DNA from 2 places in the Oceanobacillus locisalsi genome. Region 2 is predicted to be linked to the other one. Evidence: riboswitches for the same ligand, from Rfam matches in the RefSeq annotation. Region 2 holds a riboswitch; the other holds the start of a gene.

Region 1 (7,584 bases), 120 kb from region 2:
GTCTCGTAATGATCACTCCACCAAGTTTCAATTAGTGATCTAAGAGCAAATCCAGACTGATAATCAATTCTCGGCTCTGTTGGAAGTGTTGATAAATCAATCTCATTCTTTGAAAATAAACTCATCGGATCTTTAAATAGTAAATATTTACTTCCTGCCCAATCATAATCTCCCCTGATAAAGCCAATATGAATATTTTCTGTATTTATTAGATGCGATATTTCTGTCCCCCAGCCACTCCGGATATTAAATTCCACTTCTGGGTATACCGATTGGAAATCCCGTAAAATAGACGGCAGATGATATTTGGCAAAATGATTGCTGACACCAATGTTTAATTTACCTTTCATATTTTCATTCATGGCTGCAGTCTCTTCTTTAATTCTTTTTAGTTTCTGATCAATATCACTTGCTTTTAATGCTAAAAATTCCCCCTCTCTTGTAAACACAATACCTTGACTTTTTCTATCATATATCTTTATATGAAACTCATTTTCTATTTTTTTAACCTTTTTCGTAAGGGAAGGCTGGGATATATAGAATTCCTTGGCTGTTTGCGTAACATTTTTATTTATATACAGACTTTTGATGATATTCCAGTCAATGTCGTCCAAAAATTTACTCCTCCTTAGCTAAAATTAATGTTCAAAAATCTTATTTCCTTTACCTGCATATGTCTGTACAATAGTTGGCAGAATTCCACCATTATCGTAGTATTCAACGTCTACTTCATTATCTAAACGAGCAATCGTCTCAAAGTAAAAGGACTCGCCGTTCTCCCGAACAGCTTTTACTTTGACTGTTTTACCTGGATACAATGATTTCAATTGATTGGTGAAATAGAAAGTTTCACTTCCGGATAAATGTAATGTTTCCTTACTGATTCCTTCCATAAATTGCAATGGCAGTACCCCCATCCCTACTAAATTACTACGGTGGATTCTTTCAAAGCTTTCAGCAATTACTGTCTTCACCCCTAAAAGTAATGTCCCTTTAGCTGCCCAGTCTCTTGAGCTTCCAGTACCATATTCTTTTCCTGCAACAATGGTAAGCGGAGTACCATCCTGTTTATAACGTTCAGAAGCTTCGAAAACTGTCATAGTCTCATTTGCAGGAAAATATGTTGTATACCCTCCCTCCATTTCTGGTACAATTTGATTTCGCAAACGTACATTGGCAAAAGCTGCCCGATGCATTACTTCGAAATTTCCACGTCTAGAAGGATAAGAATTAAAGTGTCTTGGGCTTACGCCGTTTTCTTTCAGATATTCTCCTGCTGGTCCATGCATTTTTATCCTTCCAGCTGGAGAAATATGGTCCGTTGTAATCGAATCACCCAACATTAAAAGCATTCTCGTTCCTTCTAAATTTGATTGCTGAATAACTTCGTGTTCAATAAATGGAGGCTTTCTAATATAGGTTGACGATGGCTCCCATTGATATAATTGATTCTCCGATATCTCTAAATTATTCCAGTCATCATTAATGGAAAAAATGTTATGATACCTCTTTTTAAACATCCCTGACTCAAGCGATTGCATGCGTACTTTGTCAATTTCCTTTGAAGTCGGCCAAATATCCCTTAAGTAAACTGGCTGATTTTTGTCATCATAGCCAACAGGTTCGTTATGAAAATCAATATTTACTGTTCCTGAAAGTGCATATGCAACAACGAGAGGAGGCGATGCAAGATAGTTTGCTTTTACCTTTGGATGAATTCTACCTTCAAAATTACGGTTTCCCGATAATACCGATGTTACTGTTAAGTCATTTTGAGTAACTGCTTCGTCTACAGAATCAAATAACTCACCTGAGTTACCAATACATGTCGCACATCCATAACCTGCTATGTTGAACCCTAACTGTTCCAAATAAGTGAGTAATCCTGATTTTTGTAAATAATCGGTAACTACTTTGGATCCTGGTGTTAAAGAGGCCTTAACATAGTTAGGTTTCATTAATTTTTTTTCAAAGGCTTTTTTTGCGATGAGTCCTGCACCAATCATTACATTCGGATTAGAAGTATTCGTACAGCTTGTAATTGCCGCAATAGCGACACTACCCGTTTTTAAAACTTCTCCTTCGACAATAACTTCCTTCTCAATAGCTTCATCTGTTAATTCATATCCTCCGTCTGAAACAGATTTGCGCAATTGATTTTTAAAACTTTGCTTCATATCTGTTAAATCGACGCGATCCTGTGGTCTTTTCGGACCAGCTAGCGTAGTTACCACTGATGAGAGGTCGAGTTCAATCGTATCCGAATATGCAGGGTAACTTGTTCCTATTTCATAAAACATATTCTGCTCTTGATAATAGGTCTTGATTAAATCAATTTTTTCTTCACTGTGACCAATCATACGAAGATAATTCAACGTCTCATCATCAACAGGAAAATAGGATATTGTTGAACCTGATTCCGGTGCCATATTGGATATAGTTGAACGATCGAATACAGTTAGTGACTTCACTCCTGGTCCATAAAATTCAACAAATTTTCCAACAACATTTTTTTCCCTAAGCATGTTTGTAATAGTTAACGCGAGATCCGTTGCAGTGGCACCTTCAGGTAAATAACCTGTTAATTTAAATCCAATTACTTCTGGACTTAGAAGATAAAGTGGATCGCCAAGCATAGCTGCTTCTGCTTCAATACCGCCTACGCCATATCCTACAATTCCTAAACCATTAATCATTGTCGTATGGGAGTCAGCACCAACCAACGAATCTGGAAAGATAATCGTCTCATCATCTTGTTCTTCTATAACAGCCACTTTAGATAAATACTCTAAATTGATTTGGTGCATAATCCCTGAAGAAGGTGGAAAAACACGTAAATTATCAAAATTAGATTGTGCCCATTTTAGGAATTGAAATCTTTCTCTATTTCTTTCAAATTCACGTTTTTCATTTAGTCTTCTTGCATTTTCTGCCCCTGCAAAATCTACCATTACAGAATGATCTACAACTAAATCTACTGGAATTTTCGGATTAACTATACCTACATCTTCACCTAACTCATTTACTGCATCCCTGAGTAATGCAAGGTCAACAATTGCAGGAATGCCAGTCGTATCATGTAATAAGACCCGATATGGTTTAAATGGCACCTCCTTTTTTCCTTCTTTTTCATCAGCCCAACTGGCTAATTGATATACATGATTTTTTGTTATTTTCTTGCCGTCTATATTTCTAAGTGCTGCTTCTAAAATAACTTTTATACTATATGGCAATCGAGAAAAATCTTTTCCCATTTCTGCAGCTAGCTTTTTTAATGAATAATAATGATAACTCTTCCCCTTAAGTGTAAATCTGTCTTTATTTTCCAAGAGCAGTTCTTCATTCATAAAAATACTCCCCTATGATTTATTTCAAATTTGATTATCATCAGTTTAATGTAAGCGCAGTCATAATTGAAGTATCGATTTTTTATAAATAAACATAAATAAAAAGAATAACATTGATACGTAAATACATCCAACTAATTAGATCACTATTATATGGGCTCTTGAAAATCAATGGTTTTGATAAAATCTACAAATGTCCTAACGATATTGAGCTGAAATGATTGCTCTTTATAAAGCATCCAGGAAGAACGTGCTACTGGATTATTATTTTTATCTTTTAGATTTATCTTATAAACATTAGGAATATCATTAACTACCAATTTAGGTAAAATAGCATAACCAAGACCTTGATTCAACATTGCTTTACATATGTCCGTTTGCCCGACAACCATATGGATATTTGGTGCTTGTATATAATTTTCTAACCACCATGTATCAATTAGTTCCTTTAATTTATAATCAGTTTTATATTCAATTCGAGGCGTATCAGGTAGAGTTTCCAAATTAATTTTATTCATTGAGGCTACACATATTGGTTCTTCAAATAATAAATGTTTGTGGTCTCGCCAGGCATAATCTCCCCTCACAAAACTAATGTGAATATCCTGATCCTGCATCATTTTGAATATTTCACTGCTAAAACCGCTGGTAACATTAAATTGAACTAACGGATGTTTTTCTTTAAATTGCTGTAAAATATCAGGAATCTTATATCTCGTCATAAAATTGGAAACTCCAATTTTCAATGTTCCAACAAGCGGTTCCCTCATACTAGATAAGAAACCCTTAAGCTCTTCTATTTGTTTCAAATAATCTAAAGCCTGTTCTGCTAAATATTCTCCCTGTGGTGTTAGTTGAGCACCGCGATTCATCTGGTATACGATATTTACGTTTAATTCTTTTTCCATTTTTTTAATTCTTACAGTTACTGCGGGCTGTGTCATAAATAACTTCTTCGCTGCTTTTGAAATATTGCCTTCTTTTTTTATCATCCATAAGATTTCCCAATCCTTTTGGTCCACTTCCCCACTTCCTTTCAACTAATTATCTTTATTATTTTATATTACATCAATAAAAGCATGAATGAAAAATTCTTAAGAAAAGTGATGATTAAACGCTATTAAAAATGGAGAATTACTATCCTATATTCTCTTTCTTCTCATAAAAGACCAGCTAGTTTTTTCACTAGCTGGTCTTTTATGAGATATCAGGATGCTTCCAATAACGCTGTTTGATGTTTTGCCTCATATTTACGCGCCCAGCGGACAAGTAAATACGCAAATGGTGTATCAACCGCCGCAACGGTAAATTTCCATATATATTGCGAGACAATCATTCCCAGCAGAACGGATGTCGGAACAACTCCCCAAAAAGCAATAATAATAAACAGGACGGTATCAAAAAGCTGGCTGATCATCGTTGATAAATTATTACGCAGCCACAGCTTTTTTCTTCCATGCCGCTCTTTTAAAGTATGAAAAATGGAGACATCCAAGTGCTGGCTGACAAAATAAGAAACAAGGCTTGCAATAATAATCCGGAAGCTACCGCTAAAAATCTCTTCAAAAGCCGCCTGTGATTGAAAATCGGCTGCCGGCGGAAGTTGAATGGAAATATAGATAAATAGCATTGCAATGATTTGTGTGAAAAATCCGGCTTGTACCGTTTTTCTGGCTGCATCCTTTCCATACACTTCCCCAATAACATCCGTCATCAGATAGGTAACCACATAAACAATCGCTGCTGCAGGCAACACGATGCTTCCCATTTGAAATAATTTCACTGATAAAATGTTCGACAATAATAACAAGCCGACAAAAATAGCATTAAAATAAATATACATTATCCTGTTCCCTTCTCTTCACAGGTGCAAGGATCTAACGTTTCCCTCTATCGATTATCTACCTTTTCCGGATACATATCATGCTGCATTAACCGATTTTCCGCCATCGTTTCAAATTTTGTTCCCGGCTTTCCATAATTGCAATAAGGATCAATGGAAATGCCTCCGCGCGGCGTGAATTTCCCTCTCACTTCAATATAACGCGGATCCATCAAATCGATTAAATCATTCATAATAATATTGACACAATCTTCATGGAAATCACCGTGATTCCGGAAACTGAATAAATATAATTTTAATGATTTGCTTTCTACCATTTTAATATCCGGAATATAGCTGATATAAATGGTTCCAAAATCAGGTTGATTTGTTTTGGGACAAAGCGTTGTAAATTCCGGACAGTTTAATTTGACAAAATAATTCCGGTCAGGATGCTGGTTATCAAATGTTTCTAACACTTCCGGTGTATAATTAAAAGCATAGGCAGTCTCCTGATTTCCCAATAAATCCATTTCTTTTAGTTCTTTCTCACTTCTTCCTGCCATGCTGCTTCACCTCCTTTGGTATACATCTGTTGGTCTTTTCATGCTTTAAACACAAAAAAGCCATGCCCCTAAGGAACATGACTGGATAATCACAAGTTGTCCTTAGTTTTTTATAGAGGGTTAATGCTAAGAACCTCTACCTGTTGATTGAAATTAACACTACCTATTATAAAAAGGAACCTTTGGGCTGTCAATCTTGTTTTGTGCGACAATTCTTCGTGAAACATCACTAATTATTGCCCTCGTAAAAAAATTCCGGGTATCAGCTTTTAAACCCGGAATTTTTCTATCACCTGTTTTCTTCTCTGTCTTCACCAATAATCCGTACTTCACGTTCTAATTGCACAGCAAACTTTTCTTTGACCGTCTCCTGAACAAATTCAATTAATGAAATATATTCCGATGCTGTTGCATTATTTTTATTAACAATAAAGCCAGCATGTTTAGTAGATACTTCTGCTCCACCGATTTTCTTTCCTTGAAGATTACTGTCTTGAATCAGTTTTCCGGCAAAAAATCCAGGCGGACGTTTGAATACACTGCCGCAAGACGGGTATTCAAGCGGCTGTTTGGACTCTCTTTTATATGTAAGATCATCCATTGCTTCTTTAATTTCTTCCTTATTTCCAAGTTTTAAGGCGAATGTTGCCTCTAAAACAATATATCCATTATCCGGAATATTACTTGTGCGATAGCTGAGGTCTAATTGATCGGCAGTTAACTTTAGCAGATCACCATCTCTTGTTACAACCACTGCACTTTCCAATGCATCTTTAATTTCTCCTCCGTATGCCCCGGCGTTCATATACAATGCTCCGCCGACTGAACCTGGAATACCACAAGCAAACTCTAATCCGGCAAGCTCTTCTTCTAAAGCGAAACGCGATGCGTCAATAATCCTTGCGCCGCTTTGGGAGATAACCTTCTCCTCTTCTCTCCAAATCGATGACAGCTGTTGCAAATTCATCACAATTCCGCGGATGCCTCCATCTTTCACAATCAAATTGGAGCCATTTCCGAGCATTGTAAATGGTACATTTTCCTGGTTGGCAAAACGGATGATCGCCTGCACTTCTTCATAAGCAGACGGCGTTATATAAAAATCCGCCGTGCCGCCTAATCTCGTATACGTATGTTTTCTAATCGGCTCATCCACCAGGACGTTATTTTTATCCGTATGTTGACTTAATCGTTCATAGAGATGTCGGTAATTATTCATGCTATCAATCCTTTAATTTGTCAAAAGCGATGAAGCTTTTTTGACTTTGTTATTCGTACTTTCAAAGCTATATAAAACGAAACTTCATTCTGAAGGAGTTTTTGCTTTTCTTCCACAGAATGATTAGCCTGCGTGATTCAGGGAGTTAGCGCCTGTTATCTTCCGCCTAAATACATTTATTCTCTCTCTGTATTTGGAGGCGGGCATTTTATGGGCGGTTCTCCGTTATAAAATGAATCTTATGCTGATAATTCAATCCTATACTATTGTAGTTGAATCTGATTAATCTTGCCACAAAAAGCTATGAATCAATTCATCAATTTGCAGGCTTTCATGCAAAGCACTGTGTGTAAGGTGCGGATCATCAATAATGGTCTCTTGAAAATTTTTCTCCGGTATCAAATATCTCAGTGTTTTGACACTTTCTGGCACGGCAACAGAATCTCCCGTACTGGCAATACTGTACACATTTACATCTGCCGGAAACATATTCTCCCGCAGCATATTTAAAGCATGCGAATCCGGCTTCAAATCCTCCGCTGCAGCATCCTGATGAAGTTCAAAATAGCCTTCATTATAAATACCATCAAATGGACTGCCTATTGCCACAAGTTTATTTACTGTCGGGTA
Region 2 (7,584 bases):
GGGTGATCATCGTCTGACATGATCTGTACCAGTAATTCCCATTCCGGGTAATCGTCGTTTTCAATGGCATCATATAAATCTTGTGTCGCATGGTTGAAATTCTCGCCTTGAATTTCTGTAGCTTCTTTCATGGTTAAATTTTTAATCCCTTGTTTCGGCTCCCAATGATACTTCACAAGAACAGCTTCTCCATCTTGATTGACCCATTTGTAGGTATTTACTCCAGAACCCTGCATCATACGGTAATTTGCAGGAATTCCCCATGGCGAATAAATAAACGTCACCATATGAAAAGATTCCGGCGAGTTGGCACAAAAATCAAAGAAGCGCTCAGAATCTTGAATGTTCGTGACTGGATCCGGGCGGAAAGCATGAATCATATCCGGAAATTTCATCGCATCACGAATAAAGAAAATCTTTATGTTGTTGCCGACAAGATCCCAGTTGCCATCTTCTGTGTAAAATTTCACCGCAAAACCGCGCGGATCGCGGACCGTTTCCGGAGAATGGGTGCCATGAACCACGGTTGAGAAGCGGACAAATACAGGTGTCTGTTTTCCTTTATCCTGAAAAACTTTTGCTCTCGTATATTTAGAAGCAGGGTCATCTCCAACGGTTCCATAGGTTTCAAAATACCCGTGCGCTCCGGCACCGCGGGCATGAACAATCCGTTCCGGTACTTTTTCACGGTCAAAATGACTTATTTTTTCAATGAAATCATAGTTCTCCAACGTTGCGGGGCCACGATTACTGACAGTACGGATATTTTGATTGTTGGTTACAGGATGACCTTGGCGGGTCGTTAAGGTTTTATCATTTTCAATGTTGGTTTGATTGGTGGATTTTTCTTTTTCAGACATGTGTTTATCCTCGTTTCTTTTGTAGATTTCTTCTTATTAGGATAGCCAATTCAGATGAAATTAACCGGTTTTTAGTGAATTTCTCAAAGAAGCAGGAAAAAGAAATGTATTATTTCTCTGGAAATATGGATGGAAAGGTTGACCTTTTCTAACAAGCGTTTAAAATAGGGATAAACTCATTTTTTGGAAAAGTTAAATTAGATAGAAGAAAGTGATAAATAATATTTAAAAAATAATGAAGTTTTACAAATAAAAAGTGGAGGTAGCAACCATGCCAATTAAAATTCCTAGAGAGTTACCGGCAAAAGAGATTTTAGAAGAAGAGAATATCTTTGTGATGGATGAACAGCGTGCTGCTTCACAGGAAATCCGTCCGCTTAGTATTCTTATTCTTAATTTAATGCCGGAAAAACAAAAAGCAGAAACACAACTGTTACGATATTTAGGGAATACACCGCTGCAAGTTCGGATTTCTTTTTTAAGGATGGCTTCGCATGAATCAAAGACAACCAGCAAGAACCATCTGGATACCTTTTATAAGACGTTTGAAGAAGTGCGGGATAAAACCTTTGATGGCATGATTATTACAGGTTCTCCCGTCGAACATCTAGACTTTGCTGATGTTGATTATTGGGAAGAATTGCAAGAAATTATGGATTGGACAAATGACCATGTGACCTCTACGCTCCATATTTGTTGGGGGGCACAGGCAGCTTTATATCATCATTATGGCATTGATAAGCACCCGCTTTCGAAAAAATGTTTTGGCATCTTTGAGCATGACGTGTTGACACCAAAAGAACGGCTGGTGAGAGGGTTTGATGAAGTATTTCTAGCACCGCATTCCCGCTACACAACGGTGTCAGCAGAAGAAATTAAGAACCATCCGGATTTGCAGCTGGTTGCGGAGTCTGAAAAAGCCGGCGTATTCTTGCTTGCTTCCAAGGACGGAAAGCATATCATGGCAACGGGGCATTTAGAATATACAGCATCGACATTGAAAGAAGAGTATGAAAGGGATCATGCCCGCGGTGTGAATACGGAAATACCGGAAAATTATTATCCGGATAATGATCCGGACAGGCGTCCGAAGCATCGGTGGAAAAGCCATTCGAGTCTGCTGTTTTCGAATTGGTTGAACTATTATGTGTATCAGGAAACCCCGTATGTGTGGGGAGGAGAATAAAAATAGAAGAAATTGCGGTGTATTACTGCGATATGCATGGAAGGGGTTCGGATCAGTCCGGACCTTTTTAATGGAAAAATAAGGCCAGGAATCATCCTGCCCTTATTATTTACTAAACGCCGCCACCAGTTATGTTGCGGGTTTGATCCATATCGTTTTTGATAAAACAGAAGCTTGTTCATAAGCATCAATTAGACCCTGTTGTTGGATGTTTGTTTTCGGTATGCGTTTATATTTCAGAACGATAGCGAACGCGGATGAAAAAGGGAAAGGATCCATAGTAACTGTCTCCGTATCTGCCCAGCTGATAGAAAAAGCAGATGGCAATGCAGAAGCGTTGTTTGATACAGCTAATCCTTTTCTGAAAAATGGATGAAGGTCTTCATCTGCAGCTCCAGCTTCATTCAAACATACAAACAGAGACAGGGTATCAGAAAATTGTAAAAGCGCATAATCCGCCGCAAACTGCTCCTTGTCAAAATCTTTCATCATGCTGATCAGCCATTCCTGCCGCGCTGCTTCTTGCTGAACGAATGTTTTTGCTTCCTCCGCAGTTACTTCTGTCAGGAACTGTTTATAATGTTCACTGCAGAGCAAAGCCGCATAGTTGTTCTGTTCCTGGACCATATTGATTCCATGCGTGTATAATACCGTTTTGGGAATTACCGGGAAATCCATAAAGGAATACGGCTGATTTGCCTGATCATTCCAAAAAGGCTGACGGTCAAATGCTTCCCATCCGGAATCATGCTGATAAGCGGCGTAGATAACGGCATCTTTATAAGGCGTATGCTCAAAGTAAACAGGGGCTAACTGTTCCAACATTTCTCCTGATAATAGAGCATGATCCACTTGCGATATGAATATAAAATGTTCCCCTTGGTCTCGGATAATCATCTAAAGCCTTCCTCCCGCCATAATGGTCGTTTGTAATTGCTTCACAGGTTTGGTCTATATGCAATGATAAAATGCGTCTTTCCATTGTAAAAAAAAGACGATGACTCTTATCCATCGTCTTTTTTTACTTTATATCATTTTATCAAAGTGGATCCGTTTATATAAAGCATAAAAAATAGGGATACCTATCAGTAATACAATAAATTCACTGGCTGCAGTTGTGAGCCAAGTAAATAAAAATGGCAGCTGTACAGCAATATTCAACATAAAGGCAATGATAAACATATTAAAACTGAAAACCAATGTATTCAGAAAGAATAGCAATAATGTGTTTTTAATATATTTTTTCAAGAAAATGATAATGCCTAAAGATATAGCAGTGTGTGCTGTCCCGAAAACGAGGTCCAGGCCGCCTGCCATAGAAAATAAATTAGAAGCAAATACACCAATTGTAATCCCGAAAAAATAACGTTTATCAAAGATAATTAAATGGTTGAACATCTCAGATATTCGAAATTGAATCGCCCCAAATGCAACTGGCGATACCAATAAAGATACGGCCACATATAATGCTGCAATAATGCCATTCACCACAAGTGTCTTGATATTCATATTCTGTTTTTTCCTCCTAGTTTTTTATCGTGGGATGGTTACGAACCACGTTATGCATAGAGTATCATATCAGGATTAAAGAAGGAAAACAACAGATGTTGCTCAGGTGCAAAGCAATATCCAAATAAGAAGTTTTGACCAATTATCATTCGTCGGTTACAATTAATTACATAAAGTAAGTTTGTTATTTTTAGTTAATATTAATGGAGTGAATCAGATTATTACAGTGTTCTGTCTCCTGCTTAGAATATTCAACTTACCTCTGCTTTTGAGGTGGCAGGCTACAGTTAGCTACACTACAATAAACAGTCCAAAAAGGGGATGACTGAAAGATGGAAAATAAATTTTTTGAAACACAGGCCATGCATGTATCAGATATAACGATGCAAGTAACTGATCTGCAGCGATCCATTGCTTTTTATCAAGACTTCCTAGGTTTTCAAGTGATGGAGAGAACAGCGCATAAAGCAATGTTTTCAGCGGATGGAAAAAAAGCTTTGATCACACTGGAACAGCCGGAAAATGTGGTGGCAAAACAACGAAGAACAACAGGCCTTTATCATGTTGCTATCCTTCTTCCGTCAAGAATTGATTTAGCAAATTTCTTAAAACATTTGCTGCAAGCTGGCAGAGCATACACGTTGCAGCTGGGGGCTGCTGATCATTTAGTTAGTGAAGCGCTCTATTTTTCTGACCCGGATGGCAATGGAATCGAAGTAGCAAGCGACCGCTTATCTAGTACCTGGAATTGGTCGGGAGAGTTCGTGCAGATGAGCACAGACCCGCTGGATGCAGATGGACTTTTGGAATCAGTAACAGCGGATTGGAATAAGATGCCTGAAAAAACGCTTATTGGACATATTCATTTACATGTGAATAATTTGCGGGAAGCAAAGGAATTCTATATAGAAGGATTAGGCTTTCAAGAGGTAATGGCTTTTTCAGGGGCTTCTTTTTTGTCCGATAGAGGGTATCATCATCATGTTGCTATTAATACATGGAATGGGACAGATGCGCCAATTCCTGATTCCAATGAAACAGGGCTGCATGTTTTTACGATAGCTTATCCAACCAAAGAAGAAACAGAAAAAGCAAAGCAAAGGCTCGAAGCTTTGGGTTATTCGGTTAATGAAGATATGGTGAAGGACCCTGCAGGAAACCAAATCGTTCTATCTTTTAACTGATTCCGTAAAGAAAAAATCAGCTGCCTGTAAATAGTGGATAGACAAATACAATTACGGTAGAATATAAACACAAGAGCAGGAAAAGATAGGGAGTATTTTTATGGAATATATTTTATTAATTGTAGGGTTTATTTTATTAGTAAAAGGAGCGGACTGGTTTGTAGACGGTTCTGCTAATATATCCAGACTGTTGCGTGTTCCCCCGGTATTAATCGGATTAACCATTGTTGCTTTGGGAACCAGTGCGCCGGAAGTGACAGTCAGTCTTATTGCGGCAATCCAGGGAACGGCAGATGTGTCGGTCGGGAATGTCGTCGGAAGTAATATTTTTAATATAACGATGGTTGTAGGTATTGCAGCGGTTATCTTTCCGCTTCAGGTGAAAAATGAAATGATTGTGAAGCAGATTCCTTTTACATTACTGGCTTCCTTAGCTTTAATAGCATTGGCTGGAGACGTGACATTACAAGGATCTGCAGAAAATATACTTAGCAGAAGTGACGGGTTTATATTCATCTTGTTTCTGTCTATTTTTATGTACTATATTATCGAGGTAGGTTTAAAAAGCAGGAAAGAAACGAAACCCATTGGAGATTCGAATGTAAAGTGGGGGAAAAGCACGCTTATTACGGTGATTGGTGTTGCAGCCATTATTATAGGCGGCCAGTTTGTTGTAAATAATGCAACAGAAATTGCGCTGGCATGGGGGATGAGCGAGGCTTTAGTCGGCCTGACTATTGTTGCTGTCGGAACATCACTCCCGGAACTGGTTACATCGATATCTGCAGCGTTGAAAAAAGAAAGTGAGATTGCCATGGGGAACGTGGTTGGCAGTTGTATCTTTAATATACTATTTGTTTTGGGTACCACTTCATTAATTTCCCCATTGTCGATTAATCCTGTTATTTTTACAGATATCTGGATTATGATTGTATTGACGATTTTATTACTTATTTTTTCAAGGACAGGTTTTCGGATCGGGCGCAAGGAAGGATTCATTCTTTTCCTTATGTATGTCATCTATATGGTTTATATTATTATGAGAAATTAAAAAATCCTAGAAGGACTGTATCTTTTGATACGTTTTCAAACTTGTTTATCGAGTTTTTAAAGTAAAGGTATAAGGTTATATAGAATGGAATGTAAAACAGCTATAAAAAATACAAAGAAGGATTTAGGAGGAACGATGGTACAAAAAGGAAGAATCCTCTTATCAATAGTTATTATTGTGTTGGCAGGATATAGTATGATAACCCAAAATTTTGGACTTGCTCCTTATTACTTATTTCTATTGGGTGTTGTCATAGTGATTACAGGAGGAATAAGTATTCAACAATCTAAAAAGGATTTCTGGGGATATATTTGCATTATTGCTTCTCTGTTTGTGTTTTATGTTTCCGTACAGGGGTTCTTATTTCATTAATAGATATAACATATTTATAAGAGAAAATAAAAGAGAGGCGCTCCCCTCTCTCTTTTATTTTGATAATAATCTCATCTACATGCTGTTAAAAACACAACTTTTTTCTTACTGAGCATACCAATTTGCTGCAGCTTTTACTTCCGTCATCGTGAGCTGGTGCCCATTACTTTCCCAATGGATATCCACTGCAGCACCGGCGTTTGTGAGTAATTGCTGTAACTCTTTTGCCTCTTCCGGCGGACACATTGGATCATTATCTCCAGCTCCAATAAATACGTCTGTGCCTGTTAAATCAGGAAGTTCAATCCCTTTGCGAGGAACCATCGGGTGATGGAGAATGGCTTTTTGCAGTGAATCTTTATAATGGAATAACAAGCTGGCAGCAATGTTTGCGCCGTTGGAATAACCGACAGCCGTTACTTGTTTTCGGTCAAAACCGTTTTCCTGACTAGCTTCATCCAGAAATGCATGTAATTCTTCTGTTCGTTTGATTAAATCTTCTTCGTCAAACACGCCTTCTTCCAAGCGCTGGAAAAAACGCAGCATACCATTTTCTGATACGTTTCCGCGCACACTTAAAACATTGGCATCAGGATCAATAAGATCTGCTAAAGGTAATAAATCACTCTCTGTTCCGCCTGTCCCATGCAGGAGGAGCAGGGTAGGACTATTTGGACCGCCTTTTTCTTCGTAGATATATTTCATGGGTTTCATCCTTTCTTTACAATGAAATGTTTTTTGTTACCGTCTATTCTTTTTCTGCAGCTCGATGGCCAACTGTTTTTAATACGTCAATAACGGTCTGTTTATCCTTTTCGGAAATACCTTGAAACAGTTCTTCGATCACCTGCTGATGTTTTGGGAAAATATCATCCATGATTTCTTTTCCCTTATCCGTAATTTCTAAATAAACTACTCTGCGGTCATCTGAGCAATTGACCCGGGCCAGCAGTTCTTTTTTCTCCAATTTATCAATTACATAGGTTATCGACCCGGTACTGATTAATACAGATTCCGAAATGTCCCGGATAGTCTGTCTGCCTTTATGATACAAAACTTCTAAAATAGCGAAATCAGATGTGCGCATACCATGCTTTTTGATATCTTTTTTAGTGACTTCTTCCAAAGCTCGAGAAGCTTTCATGGTAATGACAAAGGATTTCAATGATACATTTTCAGCCAACATTCTCACCCTTTCTATCGATATATATGAAAAAACATTTTAATTAAAGTATATTTAATTAAATAATAATGAATTATATTTATTTTGTCAATGTGACGGGAAAGGTCTATCCATGTGTTATCCGGTAACCTTAGTTCTCTTCGTCCATCTTGGTTTTTATCAGTTGCATCCGCTCATTGAAGAGGGAAGGATAGGAGAGAAAACCAAGCATAATACTTGTAATAGCAGCTGTTGTCAAT

Evidence for each region. A riboswitch is a leader RNA that binds a small molecule or an ion and turns the genes downstream of it on or off. The one in region 2 is predicted to bind preQ1.
Region 1: linked by a shared signal. The riboswitch ahead of queF (preQ(1) synthase) and the one ahead of ACFQ19_RS03445 (QueT transporter family protein) in region 2 are both predicted to bind preQ1.

What each region holds. Positions count from the first base shown of each region.
Region 1 is NZ_JBHTKK010000002.1:389,086-396,669, reverse strand. It holds gene ACFQ19_RS04075 (LysR family transcriptional regulator) at 1-614, opposite strand, end outside; gene acnA (aconitate hydratase AcnA) at 639-3,347, opposite strand; gene ACFQ19_RS04065 (LysR family transcriptional regulator) at 3,497-4,369, opposite strand; gene ACFQ19_RS04060 (queuosine precursor transporter) at 4,555-5,190, opposite strand; gene queF (preQ(1) synthase) at 5,238-5,735, opposite strand; PreQ1 riboswitch class I at 5,832-5,878, opposite strand; gene murB (UDP-N-acetylmuramate dehydrogenase) at 6,025-6,954, opposite strand; gene ACFQ19_RS04045 (alpha/beta fold hydrolase) at 7,237-7,584, opposite strand, start outside.
Region 2 is NZ_JBHTKK010000002.1:269,347-276,930, forward strand. It holds gene ACFQ19_RS03430 (catalase) at 1-860, opposite strand, end outside; gene metA (homoserine O-acetyltransferase MetA) at 1,132-2,046, shown strand; gene ACFQ19_RS03440 (DUF3891 family protein) at 2,176-2,943, opposite strand; gene ACFQ19_RS03445 (QueT transporter family protein) at 3,073-3,555, opposite strand; PreQ1 riboswitch class I at 3,566-3,610, opposite strand; gene ACFQ19_RS03450 (VOC family protein) at 3,888-4,739, shown strand; gene ACFQ19_RS03455 (calcium/sodium antiporter) at 4,840-5,790, shown strand; gene ACFQ19_RS03460 (DUF3953 domain-containing protein) at 5,926-6,162, shown strand; gene ACFQ19_RS03465 (alpha/beta hydrolase) at 6,268-6,867, opposite strand; gene ACFQ19_RS03470 (MarR family winged helix-turn-helix transcriptional regulator) at 6,911-7,345, opposite strand; gene ACFQ19_RS03475 (ABC transporter permease) at 7,476-7,584, opposite strand, start outside.